Regions from separate parts of the Streptomyces nidicola genome, predicted to be linked through region 2. Evidence: riboswitches for the same ligand, from Rfam matches in the RefSeq annotation. Region 2 holds a riboswitch; each other region holds the start of a gene.
The links. A riboswitch is a leader RNA that binds a small molecule or an ion and turns the genes downstream of it on or off. The one in region 2 is predicted to bind cyclic di-AMP.
Positions count from the first base shown of each region.

Region 1: linked by a shared signal. The riboswitch ahead of ACOKM3_RS24625 (transglycosylase family protein) and the one ahead of ACOKM3_RS12790 (M23 family metallopeptidase) in region 2 are both predicted to bind cyclic di-AMP.
Region 3: linked by a shared signal. The riboswitch ahead of ACOKM3_RS20905 (M23 family metallopeptidase) and the one ahead of ACOKM3_RS12790 (M23 family metallopeptidase) in region 2 are both predicted to bind cyclic di-AMP.

Region 1 covers NZ_JBNBPI010000001.1:5,407,616-5,412,821, forward strand. The annotation lists gene ACOKM3_RS24610 (nucleoside triphosphate pyrophosphohydrolase) at 1-148, shown strand, start outside; gene ACOKM3_RS24615 (cytochrome P450 family protein) at 168-1,463, shown strand; gene ACOKM3_RS24620 (LysM peptidoglycan-binding domain-containing protein) at 1,607-2,653, shown strand; cyclic di-AMP (ydaO/yuaA leader) riboswitch at 2,834-2,991, shown strand; gene ACOKM3_RS24625 (transglycosylase family protein) at 2,996-3,715, shown strand; gene eno (phosphopyruvate hydratase) at 4,078-5,206, shown strand, end outside.
Region 2 covers NZ_JBNBPI010000001.1:2,817,213-2,822,418, forward strand. The annotation lists gene ACOKM3_RS12775 (bifunctional acetate--CoA ligase family protein/GNAT family N-acetyltransferase) at 1-737, opposite strand, end outside; gene ACOKM3_RS12780 (HPr family phosphocarrier protein) at 926-1,207, shown strand; gene ACOKM3_RS12785 (GntR family transcriptional regulator) at 1,422-2,108, opposite strand; gene ACOKM3_RS12790 (M23 family metallopeptidase) at 2,330-3,130, opposite strand; cyclic di-AMP (ydaO/yuaA leader) riboswitch at 3,143-3,306, opposite strand; gene ACOKM3_RS12795 (M16 family metallopeptidase) at 3,547-4,914, opposite strand; gene ACOKM3_RS12800 (M16 family metallopeptidase) at 4,932-5,206, opposite strand, start outside.
Region 3 covers NZ_JBNBPI010000001.1:4,587,404-4,592,609, forward strand. The annotation lists gene ACOKM3_RS20900 (aldo/keto reductase) at 1-919, opposite strand, end outside; gene ACOKM3_RS20905 (M23 family metallopeptidase) at 1,045-2,097, opposite strand; cyclic di-AMP (ydaO/yuaA leader) riboswitch at 2,109-2,256, opposite strand; gene ACOKM3_RS20910 (PP2C family protein-serine/threonine phosphatase) at 2,500-3,555, opposite strand; tRNA gene ACOKM3_RS20915 (tRNA-Met) at 3,831-3,904, opposite strand; gene ACOKM3_RS20920 (alginate lyase family protein) at 3,967-5,190, opposite strand.

The sequences.
Region 1 (5,206 bases), 2.6 Mb from region 2:
CCCCACGGGCGAGGGCGTCGGCTACGAACTCCTGGCCCTCGCCCTGCGCGCCGAGGCGGAGGGCGTGGACCCGGAGGCGGCACTCAGAGCCGCCGCCCGCGCCTACCGTGACGCGGTACGGACCACCGAGGGACTCACCGACCGGTAGGCCCCGATACCGTCGGGTGGTGACCGAGAGCCCCACCCCCTCCAGCGCCCCCGAACTCTTCAGCTGGGAGTTCGCCAGCGACCCGTACCCCGCCTACGCCTGGCTGCGCGAGCACGCCCCCGTGCACCGCACCACGCTGCCGAGCGGCGTCGAGGCCTGGCTGGTCACCCGGTACGCGGACGCCCGCCAGGCGCTCGCCGACCAACGCCTCAGCAAGAACGCGGACCACCACGACGAGCGGAGCCCCGCCAAGGGCAAGACGGGCATCCCCGGCGAACGCCAGGCCGAGCTGACGACCCACCTCCTCAACATCGACCCGCCGGACCACACCCGCCTGCGCCGCCTCGTCTCGAAGGCGTTCACCCCGCGCCGGGTCGCCGAATTCGCGCCACGCGTCCAGCAGTTGACGGACGACCTCATCGACGCCTTCGCGGCCAAGGGCGAAGCCGACCTGATCCACGACTTCGCCTTCCCCCTCCCCATCTACGCCATCTGCGACCTGCTCGGCGTCCCCCGCGAGGACCAGGACGACTTCCGCGAGTGGGCGGGCATGATGATCCGCCACGGCGGGGGACCACGCGGCGGGGTGGGCCGGGCCGTGAAGCGGATCCGCGCGTACCTGGTGGAGCTGATCCACCGCAAGCGCGGCGACCTCACCGACGACCTGATCTCCGAACTGATCCGCGCCTCCGACCACGGCGAACACCTCACGGAGAACGAGGTGGCGGCCATGTGCTTCGTGCTGCTCTTCGCCGGTTTTGAAACTACGGTCAACTTGATCGGCAACGGCACGTACGCCCTGCTCACGCACCCCGACCAGCGCGAGCGCCTCGCGACGTCGATCGCGGCGGGGGAGACGGGGCTGCTGGCGACCGGGATCGAGGAACTGCTGCGCTTCGACGGGCCGGTGGAGATGGCCACGTGGCGTTTCGCCAGGGAGCCGCTGACCATCGGCGGTCAGGAGATCGGCGCGGGCGACCCGGTGCTCGTCGTGCTCGCCGCCGCCGACCGCGACCCGGCGCGCTTCACGGAACCCGACACCCTCGACCTCTCCCGCCGTGACAACCAGCACCTCGGCTACGGCCACGGCATCCACTACTGCCTCGGCGCCCCGCTCGCCCGCCTGGAGGGACAGACCGCCCTCGCCACCCTCCTGACCCGCCTCCCGGACCTGCGACTTGCGGTGGAACCTACCGATTTGCGGTGGCGTGGCGGCCTCATCATGCGTGGACTGCGCACGCTCCCGGTGGAGTTCACCCCGCGTCAGATCCCCACCGGAACCGACGGGTCAGCTGACGGGCCGTCAACACTGTGACTTTCACGTGATCTACGCTGCATCGACTTGTGACAGGTGTTCGAGTGCCGCTACGTTCACGGATCATCGCGACACATGCACAACCCGCACCACTTGCACCACCCGTCGCGCGTAGCAGCATCAGTCTCGCGAAAGGCAAACGCATGCTCTCCGGGAACGGTCGTCACCGTCGCCCCCGTCAGGCCCCTGCTCTCGTCGTCGCAGCCGGAGTCGCCGGCAGCGCCATCGCGATCCCGCTGTTCGCCGCGAGCGGCGCGAGCGCCGCGACCACGCAGGCGTGGGACAAGCTCGCCGAGTGCGAGAGCGGTGGGCAGTGGAGCCTGGACGCCGGTAACGGCTACTACGGCGGTCTCCAGTTCACGCAGGAGAGATGGGAGGAGTACGGGGGGCTCGACTACGCCCCGCGTGCCGACCAGGCCAGCCGCTCGCAGCAGATAGCCGTCGCCGAGAAGGTTCTTGACGACAAGGGCGTGAGCGCCTGGCCGATGTGCTCGCTCACCGCCGACCTCACCGAGGACGACGGCTCGGCGGACGTCGACCCGGGCGTGTCCGCGTCGCCGCAGCCGTCCGAGTCCTCCACGCCGTCCGGCACCGATGCCGACAGCAAGTCGGACGACGGCGGCGACAACAGCGCCGACGAGGACGCCGACAAGGCGGGCTCCACGGACGCGACGGATTCGACCGGCGCGAGCGATTCGACCGAATCGGCGGATTCGGGAGACAAGGGTCACGACGGGGCCGAGGACTCCGCCGCGTCGGACCGCCCGTCGGCCGACGAGTCGGGCGATACCTCCGGTAACAAGGCCGAGGGCTCCTCGGCCCCTTCAAGTGACAAGTCCCACGCGCCTTCTGACGGCACCGCCTCCGAGACGGCCCCGCCGTCCGCCTCGCCCTCCGACGAGGCGCAGGACAGCGCCACGTCGGGCCGCCATCGCGGCGATCGCGCCGCCGAGGACGGCTCCGACTCCCGTACGGGGGAGGGGCGTCACGCCTCGCGCGACGAAAGGCGCGACGGCGACACGTACAAGGTGCACGCCGGCGACAACCTCTGGGACATCGCGAAGGCCCAGGACGTGCGCGGCGGATGGGACGCGCTCTACGAGCGGAACAAGGAGACGGTCGGTACCGACCCAGACCTCATCCTTCCTGGTCAGAGCCTGGACCTTGGGGACGGATCGGACAAAAAGTAGCGGGAGTTCGGGGCGGTTGAAGGGGCTTTGTCCGATCTTGATCGAGTGAGATATGGGTCTCAAAGCCCCTGATCGACTTTGAAATCGGACGGATCGACCGCTTACGTTCGTGACCGCTCGCTTCAGCGGGCCCCGATGGACGTCACGCCGAATCCTGCCAACGTCCGTACGGGAACAGTCGACGCTTATGCGCCGTAGGCAGGAGCGGGGGACCCAGGTAAGCGCCCTTCCGGGAGACCGGACGGGCTTGGGGTTAAGCAGCGCACAAGGATGCGTCTGCCGGGCACTCACTGGCCCGAACCCGACAGCTCACCTCGCAGGCGTCGGTGAGGAGATATCTCCATGCTGTTTTCCGGCAAGAACAAGCACCGCCGCCCGTCCAAGGCCGTCCGCGTCGCCACGCTCGGTGGTGTCGCCGCTGCCGCCGTCGCCGTGCCGCTGATGGGTGCGACCTCCGCCTCCGCCGCGACCACGTCCGAGTGGGACCAGGTCGCGCAGTGCGAGTCCGGTGGCAACTGGTCCACCAACACCGGCAACGGTTTCTACGGCGGCCTCCAGTTCTCGTCCTCCACCTGGTCCGCCTACGGCGGCGACCAGTACGCCTCCACCGCCGACCAGGCCTCCAAGGCCCAGCAGATAGCCGTCGGCGAGAAGGTCCTCGCCTCCCAGGGCAACGGTGCCTGGCCGAACTGCGGCTCGGGCCTGTCCTCCACCCCGAACGAGGGTGGCGCCGACGACTCGTCCTCGCAGCAGCAGAACACGCAGCAGCAGAACACCCAGCAGCGTGCCGACCGCTCCGAGCAGCGCCAGCAGCCGAAGCAGGAGGCCCCCAAGCAGGAGGCCCCCAAGCAGCAGGCGGCTCCGAAGCAGGACACCGTCACCACCCCGACCGGCAACAAGGTCGAGAAGGGCGACGGCGAGTACAAGGTCAAGACGGGCGACACCCTCAGCAAGATCGCCGAGGCGCACGACACGACCTGGCAGCAGCTGTTCTCGAAGAACAAGGACATCGTCAAGGACGCCAACCTGATCTACCCGGGTCAGCAGCTGCACCTCAGCTAAAGCGTCCGGTCCGCGCAGGACCACCGGTCCGTACCGGACCACGGTTTCGTACCGGACCACGGTTTCGTACCGGACCACCCAAGGCCCTCCCAGGCCATCAGGTACGGGCTCGGCATCGGCGGACGCCGAGCCCCGCCGCACCCCGTCCCCACGGGCCGCTCACTTCGGCGACCTCCGTCCCGGCACAGCCGGGACGGAGGTCGCTGTTTTTGTTCAGTTAAGGAACATTTCGCTATCGGCGTTGTCCACGAGGCGGGCGTTCGGATGGCCGATGCCCGCGAGCCGGTTACGCTCAGGGGTGCGGGACCACGTACCAAGCAGCCGCCCGCATAGCCTGCGTCACATCCAAGAAGGAGATGCTCGTGCCGTCCATCGACGTCGTCGTAGCCCGGGAAATCCTGGACTCCCGAGGCAACCCCACGGTCGAGGTCGAGGTCGGCCTCGACGACGGGAGCACCGGCCGTGCCGCCGTCCCGTCGGGCGCCTCCACCGGTGCCTTCGAGGCCATCGAACTCCGCGACGGTGACCCGAACCGTTACCAGGGCAAGGGCGTCGAGAAGGCCGTCCTCGCCGTCATCGAGCAGATCGGCCCGGAGCTCGTCGGTTACGACGCCACCGAGCAGCGCCTGATCGACCAGGCGATGTTCGACCTGGACGCGACCGACAACAAGGGCTCGCTCGGCGCCAACGCCATCCTCGGCGTCTCGCTCGCCGTGGCCCACGCCGCCTCCGAGGCCTCCGACCTGCCGCTGTTCCGCTACCTCGGTGGTCCGAACGCGCACCTGCTGCCCGTCCCGATGATGAACATCCTGAACGGTGGGTCGCACGCCGACTCCAACGTGGACATCCAGGAGTTCATGATCGCCCCGATCGGCGCGGAGTCCTTCTCCGAGGCCCTGCGCTGGGGCGCCGAGGTCTACCACACGCTGAAGAAGGTCCTGAAGAGCAAGGGCCTGGCCACCGGCCTCGGCGACGAGGGCGGCTTCGCCCCGAACCTGGGCTCGAACCGCGAGGCCCTGGACCTGATCCTCGAGGCCATCAAGGAAGCCGGTTACGTTCCCGGCCAGCAGATCGCCCTCGCGCTCGACGTCGCCGCCTCCGAGTTCTACAAGGACGGCAAGTACCAGTTCGAGGGCAAGGAGCGCTCCGCCGCCGAGATGACGGAGTACTACGAGGAGCTCGTCTCCGCGTACCCGCTCGTCTCCATCGAGGACCCGCTGTACGAGGACGACTGGGCCGGCTGGAACACCATCACCGAGCGCATCGGTGACAAGGTCCAGCTCGTCGGCGACGACCTCTTCGTCACCAACCCGGAGCGCCTCGCCCGCGGCATCGAGGAGAACTCGGCGAACGCCCTGCTCGTGAAGGTGAACCAGATCGGTTCGCTGACCGAGACCCTGGACGCCGTCGAGCTCGCGCAGCGCAACGGGTTCAAGTGCATGATGTCCCACCGCTCCGGCGAGACCGAGGACGTCACGATCGCCGACCTGG
Region 2 (5,206 bases):
GCGTACAGGCGGCCGGTGAAGCCCGCGTCCTTCAGGTTGTCGAGAACGCTGCGGCCCACTCCTCCGGCCGCGCGTCCCACGCCGATCACGGCGACGGAGCCGGGAGCGAGCAGGCGCTGCACCGAGCGGGCCTCGGCGCGCTGCTCGCGCGCGTGCTGCACCGCGAGCGAGGCCTCCGTGGGCTCGATGTCGAACTCCAGGCGGACCACGCCGTCCTCGAAGCTGCGCTTCTGCGTGTATCCGGCGTCCCGGAACACCTTGATCATCTTGCTGTTGGCGGGCAGCACCTCGGCGGCGAACCGGCGGATGCCCCGCTCGCGGGCGACGGCCGCGATGTGCTCCAGGAGGGCGGAGGCGACGCCCCGGCCCTGGTGGGCGTCCTGCACGAGGAAGGCGACCTCCGCCTCGTCGGCGGGCGCGGTAGCCGACATGCCCTGCTCGTTGATCCGGTCGTAGCGCACCGTGGCGATGAACTCGCCGCCCACCGTGACCGCGAGACCGACCCTGTCCACGTAGTCGTGATGGGTGAAGCGGTGCACGTCCTTGGCGGACAGGCGGGGGTAGGGCGCGAAGAAGCGGTAGTACTTCGACTCGTCCGAGACCTGCTCGTAGAAGCTGGTCAGATGCTCGGCGTCCGCGGTCGTGATGGGCCTGATCCGCGCGGTGCCGCCGTCGCGCAGCACCACGTCGGCCTCCCAGTGGGCGGGGTACGCATGGCGGTCCGACGGGGTCTCCATGCCGCAAGGGTAGGGCCGGGCACCGACAGATGACGGTCGGTCGTACGGGTCGCGGCCCGTGCGTACGGAGGGCACCCTATGGAGGACCGAAGGGCCGTGCCGGTGAGGACCTGGGTCCGCGTCACGCACGCCTCCCGATATGGAACACTGGTCTAGACAACCGTGAGACACCTGAAGGGCAGCATCACATGGCTGAGCGCCGCGTCAACGTCGGCTGGGCCGAGGGCCTCCACGCCCGCCCCGCTTCCATCTTCGTCCGCGCTGCCACGGCCGCCGGCGTTCCCGTGACGATCGCCAAGGCCGACGGCAACCCCGTCAACGCCGCCTCCATGCTGGCCGTGCTCGGCCTGGGCGCGCAGGGCGGCGAGGAGATCGTGCTGGCTTCCGACGCCGAGGGTGCGGACGCCGCGCTCGACCGTCTGGCGAAGCTGGTCGCCGAGGGGCTCGAGGAGCTTCCCGAGACCGTCTGACACAAAGACAAAAGCAGTACGGCTGAGCCGCGCGTTCCCCTTCGGGACGCGCGGCTTTTTCGTTCGCTATTGTGGCACGTTCGTTCACAATTGCGGCACGCCCGTTCGCTATTGCGGCGCGAATTGGGCGGCGGGAAATAGGCAGCGGAAATTCATCCGCACCCCGTTCAACCCATTCACCGAATAGTGCACTTCTTTGTATACGGCGCTGTTGTTAAACCTGGCGCCCCACCGTGTTGACTGCATGTTGCGAAGTCCTCACATGCTCGCCCGCGCGGGGGACGCGCAGCCTGTGGGCGGCCGTCGCACGCTCCGCGTGCAGGGTGGCCAGGGCGCGGGCACGCTCCGCGTCGCCGCGCGCCACGGCGTCGACGATGGCGCCGTGCTCGGCCCAGGACTCGGCCGGCCGGGCCGGGCTCTCCACGGCGTACATCCAGGCGATCTTGTGGCGGAGCTGGGTGAGCAGGGTGATCAGGCCGGGACTGCCGGAGGCCTGCGCGAGCGTCTCGTGGAACCAGCTGCCGAGGGAGCGCAGATCCTCGCTCTGGCCCCGTCGGGAGCGCTCCTGACCCAGCCTGACCAGGCCACGCAGCACCTTGAGGTGGGCCTCGGTGCGGCGCTGCGCGGCGCGGGCGGCGCCCATGGGTTCGAGCAGCATGCGGATCTCCAGGAGGTCGGCCGCCTCCCGCTCGGTGGGTTCGGCCACGCACGCGCCCGCGTGCCTGCGCGTGACGACGAACCCCTCCGCCTCCAGGGTGCGCAGCGCCTCACGGACGGGCACGCGCGAGACCCCGTAGCGACGCGCGAGCAGTTCCTCGGTGAGCCTGCCGCCGCGCTCGTAGACGCCGGCGACGATGTCGTCACGGATCGCTGTGCATACCGACTGCGCGGGAATGCGCATGACTCGACCTCCGCCTCAATGCCCGCGATACGCGGCCGATTGACGCCCGGTCAAGCGCGAATGACACGTGGCCGGAACGTTTACCCGGTGACTCTATTCCACCGGGCTTGAATTTCCGACGAGGGAACTGAATCCAGGGATATTTTTTGGACAGTGCAGACCCGCACACGCGAAAGCCCCGGCTCGGTGAGCCGGGGCTTTCGTGGAGTGTGGCTGACGGGTCAGACGTTCACACCGTGCTGGCGCAGGTACGCGACGGGGTCGATGTCCGAGCCGTAGTCGGGGCCGGTGCGGGCCTCGAAGTGGAGGTGCGGGCCCGTGACGTTGCCGGTGGCTCCGGAGAGGCCGATCTGCTGGCCGGGGGTGACGTCCTGGCCGACGGAGACGCCGATCGAGGACATGTGACCGTACTGGGTGTACGTACCGTCCTTCATCTTGATCACGACGTTGTTGCCGTACGCGCCGCCCCAGCCGGCCTCGACGACGGTGCCCATGCCGACCGCGTGCACCGAAGTGCCGCTGGAGGCGTGGAAGTCGATGCCGGTGTGGCTGCCGGAGGACCACAGTCCGCTGCCGGCCTGGTAGGCCGTGGAGACGTACGAGCCGGAGATCGGCGACACGAAGCTGTTCAGGCGCTTGCGCTCGGCCTCGCGGGCGGCGCGCTCCTTGGCCTCGCGCTCCTTCTCGGCCTTCTCGGCGGCCCGCTTCTTGGCCTCCGCCTCGGCCTTGCGCTTGGCCTCCGCGGCCTTCTTCTTGGCCTCGGCCTCGGCCTTCGCCTTGGCGGCGGCCTTCTGCTGCGCGGTGGCCTGCGCGTCGATCTGCTCGGCCAGGGAGTCGCCGATGGCCACGGCCTGCGTGAGGCCGTCGTGCGGGGCTACCGCGGTGTCGGCGGCGAGTGCGGGGGCGGCGAGGCCGCCCACCACGCCCGTCGTGGTGATCGCGGCGACGCCGGCGACCTGAGCGGTGGTACGCGTCAGGCGGCTGGGACGGCGGTGCTTCCCGGTGGCACGGGTGAACGCCATGAAGTGGCTGGTCCTTTCCTTCCTTCTCGCCTACCGGGTTAGCTGACGGGTTCGGAGCAGGAAGGTCTCCTACAGGCCCCCTCCCCTTACGGGAAGAGCGCCCGATTCACCCCAGGGACTTCGGTGGGTCCCCGGCTCCCCTGGCTCGCACCATGGGGACTCGGCGATGACTGTCCGGTGTCGCGGGCGCGACGTACGTCTGGCGGACAGCCGGAGGGAACGCTAAGCGGGGCGTCTTTGGATCGACAAACAGAACCCGGCTTTTGTAGTGCACGCCACAGGGCAGACAGGCAACCACCACATCAATTCGGACATTTGCGAGCGTGTGGTGATTGAAGACGACCGTGACGGACGCCACGAAGCCCCGGCCGCCGATGCCGGCGCCGGGGCTTCGTGGTGTGCCGCGGGAGACGAGCTCAGCTCTCGACCACCGTGACCTCGCCGATGCCGAGCGCCTTGACCGGCTCCTCGATCTGCGCGGCGTCACCCACCAGGATCGTCACCAGGCGGCCCGCCGGGAACGCGCTCACGACGGCGGCCGTGGCCTCCACGGTGCCCGTGGCGGCCAGTTGCCGGTACACTTGCGCCTGGAAGTCGTCCGGCAGGTGCTGCTCGACCTGGTCGGCGAGGGTGCTCGCGACAGCCGCCGCGGTCTCGAACTTCAGCGGGGCCACGCCCACCAAGTTCTGTACGGCGGTGTCCCGTTCGGCATCCGTGAGCCCCTCGGCCGCCAGCGTGCGCAGGACCTTCCACAGGTCGTCGAGCGCGGGCCCGGTGTTCGGAGTGTCCACCGAGCCGCTGATGGCGAGCATCGCGGCGCCGCTGCCGTCGGGCGCGGAGCGCAGCACCTGGGCGAAGGAGCGCACTCCGTAGGTGTAGCCCTTCTCCTCGCGCAGGACGCGGTCCAGGCGCGACGTGAGGGTGCCGCCCAGGCAGTACGTGCCGAGGATCTGCGCGGCCCACACACGGTCGTGCTTGTCCGGTCCGACCCGGCCCATGAGCAACTGCGTCTGCACGGCACCGGGACGGTCCACGATGATCACGCGGCCGGTGTCGTCGGCGACGACCGGCGGCACGGGGCGCGGCTCGGCGGTGTCGCCGGTCCAGGCGCCGAGCGTGTCGGCGAGGAGGGCGTCCAGGTCGATGCCCCTCAGGTCACCCACGACGACGGCCGTGGCGGTGGCGGGGCGTACGTGCCGGTCGTAGAAGGCGCGCACGGCCGCCGCGTCGATGGCCGAGACGGTCTCCTCGGTGCCCTGGCGCGGGCGCGACATACGCGCGTCGGCAGGGAAGAGCTGCTTGGAGAGCTCCTTGGCGGCGCGCCGGGCCGGGTTGGCGGCCTCGTGCGGGATCTCGTCCAGGCGGTTGCGGACGAGCCGCTCGATCTCGCTGTCGTCGAAGGCGGGGGCCCGCAGCGCGTCGGCCAGGAGGGCGAGGCCCTTGGAGAGGCGGGAGGCCGGCACTTCGAGGGAGGCACGGACGCCGGGGTGGTCGGCGTGCGCGTCCATCGTGGCGCCGCAGCGCTCCAGCTCGGCGGCGAACTCCTCGGCGGAGTGCTTGTCCGTGCCTTCGTTGAAGGCACGCGCCATGATCGTCGAGACGCCGTCGAGGCCCTTCGGTTCCGCGTCAAGCGGTGCGTCCAGGTGCACCTCCACGGCGATGACCTGCTGTCCCGGCCGGTGGCAGCGCAGCACCGTCAGGCCGTTGGGGAGCGCGCCGCGCTCCGGGGCCGGGAACGCCCAGGGCTTGGGCTCCCCCGCCTGCGGCCGCGGGTGGAAGTCCATGTTCGCGAGCTGCTCGGTCACTGGCCCGCCTCCTCGGCGATCTCGGCGTTCTCGGTGTCGGCGGGCGCGGTCGGCTCGTACACGAGGGACGCGCGGTTGTCGGGACGCAGGCGCGCCTTGGCGATCTCCTGGACCTCCTCGGCGGTCACGTCCAGGACGCGCCCCACGGCGGTCAGGGCGAGCTGCGGGTCGCCGAACAGGACGGCGTAGCGGCACAGCTCGTCGGCGCGCCCCGAGACCGTGCCCAGGCGGTCCAGCCACTCGCGCTCCAACTGCGCCTGGGCGCGCTCCA
Region 3 (5,206 bases), 1.8 Mb from region 2:
CCCGCGTCAGCTCCACGTCCGCCACCGCGAGCAGCGCCGGGAGCTGCTCGACGATGCGTGCGGAGGCGATCGGCGCCGTCACCGTGGGCTGCGCGGCGAGCCAGGCGAGGGCGACCGTGGCGATCTCGGCGTCGTGCGCCTGCGCGGTCTCGTCGAGGGCGGTCAGGACCTTCTGGCCGCGCTCCGTCTCCAGGTACGCGCCGGCCTTCGCGGCGCGGGCGCTGTCCACCTGCTGTCCCGGCCGGTACTTGCCGGTCAGGAAGCCGGACGCGAGCGCGTAGTACGGCACGGCCCCGAGGCCCGCGCGGGCGGCGACGTCCTGCAGCTCGCCCTCGTACGTGTCGCGGGAGACGAGGTTGTAGTGCGGCTGGAGCGCGACGTAGCGGGCGAGGCCCTCGCGGTCGGAGAAGTCGAGGGATTCCTGGAGGCGCTCGGCGGAGATGTTGGAGGCGGCGATGTGCCGCACCTTGCCCGCCTTCACCAGCTCGTCGAGGGCGCCGATGATCTCCTCGACCGGCACCTCGGGCTTGTCGTAGTGCGTGTAGTAGAGGTCGATGTGGTCGGTGCCCAGGCGCTTCAGGGAGGCGTCGGCCGCGGCCTTGATGTTGGCGGCGGACAGGCCCTGGAACTCGGGGTGCTGGCTGCCCTTGGTGGCGATGACGACGTCGTCGCGGCGGCCGCGCGAGGCCAGCCACTTGCCGATGACGGTCTCCGACTCACCGCCCCGGTTGCCGTCCACCCACGCCGAGTACACATCGGCGGTGTCGATGAAGTTGCCGCCCGCGGCGACGTACGCGTCGAGCACCTCGAAGGACGTGGCTTCGTCGGCGGTCCAGCCGAACACGTTGCCCCCGAGGGACAGCGGGAAGACCTCGAGGTCGGAGGTGCCGAGCTTGCGCAGAGAGCGAGAGGAAGTCATGCCCCTACCCAACACCCGTACGGAATACGGTATTCCGGGATCGCACCGGAAACCGCCCCAAGAATGGGCAAACCGGCAGCCCTGACGTCGGGGGGTGTGCGCCAGGACCGCCGGGGTTCAGTCGCTCAGGGGGTGAGGCCCTTGCCGCGCAGCCAGGTCGCCGGGTCGACCCCGGTGGACTGCCCGTCGGGGTGGACCTCCAGGTGGAGGTGCGGCCCGGTGACATTGCCCGTGGCGCCCACGCGGCCGATGACATCGCCCGTCGAGACCTTCTGGCCCGCGCTGACGTTGAGCGAGGACTGGTGGCAGAACCACAGCTCGGTGCCGTCGTCGAGGGTGAGGATCGTGCGGTAGCCGTACGCGCCCGCCCAGCCGGCCTCCGTGATCGTGCCGCCGTGGACGGCGCGGATCGGCGTACCGGTGGAGGCCGCGAAGTCGAGGCCCGTGTGGTAGCCGGAGGACCACATGGAGCCGGGCTGACCGAAGGTGCCGGAGAGCGTGTACGAGGCGACCGGGAGCTTGAAGCTCTTGGCGAGCTTGGCGAGGCGCTCTTCCTCGGCCTTGCGGCGGGCCTCCGCCTCGGCCTTCTTCTTGTCGGCGAGTTCCTTGGCCCTGGCCGCGTCCTGCTTGGCGGCGGCCTCGGCTGCCGCCTGCTTGGCGGCGGCCTCCTCGGCGGCCTGCTTCGCGGTGGCGTCGGCCGCGTCCTGCTGCGTCTCGGCCTGCTGCATGATGCGGGCCCGCAGCGCCTCGCCGGCGCCGGTCTGCCCGTCGGCGGCCTCGGCCTGGGTGATACCGGCGCCGCTCAGCGGGGAGGCCGTGGCGCCGGAGTCGGAATCGGAGTCCGAGCCGTCGGATATCAGCGAGCCCACGCCCGGCAGCGACTTGGCCTCGGGCAGCGAGTCCTTGACCGCCGACAGGTCGGGCATGGAGATGTGGACCGGCGGCTTGCCGCCCTGTGCGGTGGCGATGCCGCCCGCACCGACGGCGGCGACCACGCCGACGCCGAGAACAGTGGAGCTGCGAGCGAATCCACCACGGCGGCGGGCTACGCGATGCCTGCCGCGGACGGGAGCGACGGACTCCTCGGTGGGGTTCCACTCCTCCCAGGTCTCCTGCTCGACGCCGAAGTCGTCTTCGGGGCCGTAGAAGAAGTCGGGGGCAGGCCGGTTCGACGCCACGGGGGCGCTCTCCTTTCCTTCCTTCTCGCCTACCGGGTTAGCTGACGGGTTCGGAGCAGGAAGGTCTCCTACGGACGCCTCCTTGGACAGGAACAGCGTCCGATTCACCCCAAGTTGGTGGTTCCCCGGTTCCCTTGCGGGATTGAGCGTGTGCGCACGGAGCCGTCTCTTGTGACGGCTGGGACGACCGCGCTGCGTTATCGAACGTTAATAGACAGCAGACAGTAATTCCAAGCGCTTCCCACTGATCGTTCACGACTCTGGCCAGGACTTATCGGGACAGGAGTGGGCGGAATCGGGCGAGTTGATCGCACTCCGCAAACGTCCATGCAACTGATGGTGCGTCAATTGTTATGCGGAGCGACGCCGTTCGACTACCTCTGGTAATAACGATCAAGGAACTCAGCCGCGTCGCACGGCGAGCAGCGCCATGTCGTCCTTCGTCCCGTCACCGGTGTGCGCGCGCACCTCCGCGGCGAGGGACGCGAGGAGTTCCTCGGGCCCCGGGAAGACGCGTCCGGAGAGCCGGGCCGCCGGATCGTAGAAGCGGCCGCTCGGGTCGCGCGCCTCGGAGAGCCCGTCGGTGTAGAGCAACAGCGTGGCCGCGGACGGGAACGCCGCCTCGACGGCCCGGTCGGGCCAGCTGCCGAGTTCGCTCATGCCGAGCGGCAGCGCCGCCTGGCACGGATCGAGTGCGCGTACGGTGCCGTCGCCGAGCAGTAACAGGGGGCTGGGGTGGCCCCGGTTGAGGACGCGGACGAGCTCGACGCCGTGCGGGATCTCGGCGAGCACCGCGGTGGTGAAGCCCTCGAAGTCGTCGATGCCGCTGCGCCGGGTGCCCTCGCGTGCCAGGGCCCGCTCAAGACGCTGGGCGACCGCTTCCAGGGAACCCTCCTGCTCGGCGGCCTCCCGGAACGCGCCGATGACGACGGCGACCGCGGCGACCGCGCCCATCCCCTTGCCGCGCACGTCGCCGACGATGATCCGGATACCGTGCGGGGTGTCCTGGACCGCGTACAGATCGCCGCCGATGAACGCGTCGGCCTGCGCCGCCTCGTAGCGCGCCGCGATGACGAAACCGCCGAGCCGCCGGGCCGGTTCGGGCAGCACCGCCAGCTGCGCGGCCTGCGCGATCTCACGGGCGGAGGCCAGCTGCTCGTAACTTCGGTAGACGATCCGGTTGAGCAGACAGGCCAGCAGGCAGACGGTGGCCACGGTGGCGATCTCGGTGACGAACACCGAGTCGAGGTGCCCCGTGAAACGCAGGTGCACGGCGACGATCGCGCCGATCGACACGACGCCGACCAGCATCGTCGCGCGGAGCGAGAAGAACGGGGCGGCCACCAGCGGCGCCGCGCTGAACAAGGGGGCGCCGGGGAAACCGCTGGGAGTGACGTACTCGTAGATCGCGCCGCCGATGACGAGCAGCAGGGGCAGCAGCCGCAGGAAGAGCCGCACGCTCACGTTCTCTGAGCCGTGCCGCCTCCGTCTCCCGCCGGTACCTCCTGTTCGCTGCCCCACCACTTGTCTCCTGCCGTTCCCTGCCAGCTTCCGGCGTCTCACCAAGAGTTCCTGCACGGGGACGCGGGGGCGAGCAGGAGTGGGCCGTACGGGTGGGGAAAGTGACGTGCGCAACACCGGCGGCACAGGGGCGACACGGGGCGCCGCGACGGCATCGCGGCACAAAAAAACCGAGGCCGGAATCTCGATGAGATTCCGGCCTCGGTCTTCAGTAGCGGGGACAGGATTTGAACCTGCGACCTCTGGGTTATGAGCCCAGCGAGCTACCGAGCTGCTCCACCCCGCGCCGTTGTGTTCACAACTCTACGCCATCAGGGGGAGTGAACGCGAATCGCTTCGCGTGACGGCTCACGCGGCGGCGTGTGTGAGCGTCTCCCACGCCACGAACAGGTCGTCCGTTCCCTCGGGTCGCTGCTTGCGGGTGAGCTTCTCGGTCTGCGGGAGGTCCATCTTCAGCCGTCCCTTCAGGTGCTGAAGGCCCACCTCCGTGTCGGGGCCCATGTCCCGCTGCACCTTCCCGCCGCACAGCCAGGACGGGGCCTTGGTGCCCAGCTGGTACTTGGAGTGCAGTTCGAGCGCGGCGGCGAGCCGGTCCTTCACCTCCCCGTACAGGTCGACGCCCTGGTGCCAGGCGGTCTCCGCCATGTGGGAGGTGGCGGCGAGGGAGTAGCTGGCGTGCTTGAAGTTGCGGCAGGTCTCCTGGGCGAGCCCGTCCTTGAAGGTCTTCTGCCCGAACCAGTACGTCTGAAGTTCCTTCGGAGTGTTGATGTCGCTGCCCTTCGGTTTCACCGGGAGCGGCCCGTCGGAGGACAGATAGAAGTACGCGGGGACGCGGTTGCGGAAGTGCCCGACGGCCTGGTCGAAGGCGCGCTGGTCGTTCAGGTAGACGCCCATGCTCATCGTCGCGTCGGCCATCACCAGGTCCCAGTTGCCGTTGAAGTCGGCGGAGCCGCCCCGCACTTCGGGCAGATAGGCCTCGCGCAGCATTCGCTGGAACTTCAGCTCCTGCCCGTCCGGCCAGTCCTTGTACGTGTACTGCATCAGCTCGCCGGCCTTCGCCCAGGAGGCGCCGGCCCAGGCGGCCTGAAGCCCCGCGTTGTCCGCGGTGTGCCCGGTGACCTTGTCCGACCAGGCGTCCATGATCTCGACGGCCTTGGCGGCGTGCGCCCTGTCGCGGGTGATGTTCCACAGCAGGGCCTGCGTATAGGCGGCGATGGCGTCCTCGCGCTCCTCGACGCAGCCCTGTCCCGCCTCGGCGTCGAAGGGGCACTCCACGGTCGCGTACGGCTTGGCCTTGTAGTCGAGGTCGGCGTACTTGCTGTCGCTCATCTCCTTGTACGCGGAGATCCACGGCTCCTGTTTACGGGCCACGTGGTCGCGGACCGCGGCCAGTTGGCCCTTGCCGACCAGGACGCCCGGGTGCGCGAAGGGGCCGCCGGAGGGCCGGTGTTCGGGGTGCGCGCCCACGTCGGAGTCGGTCCGTGTGGTCCCGCCGCACGCCGTCGCGGCCACCACAAGGAAGGGGACGAGGCTCCCCAGAAGAACGCGTCGCGTCCGTGCGCCCGCTGCCATGAACACCTCCGGTCGG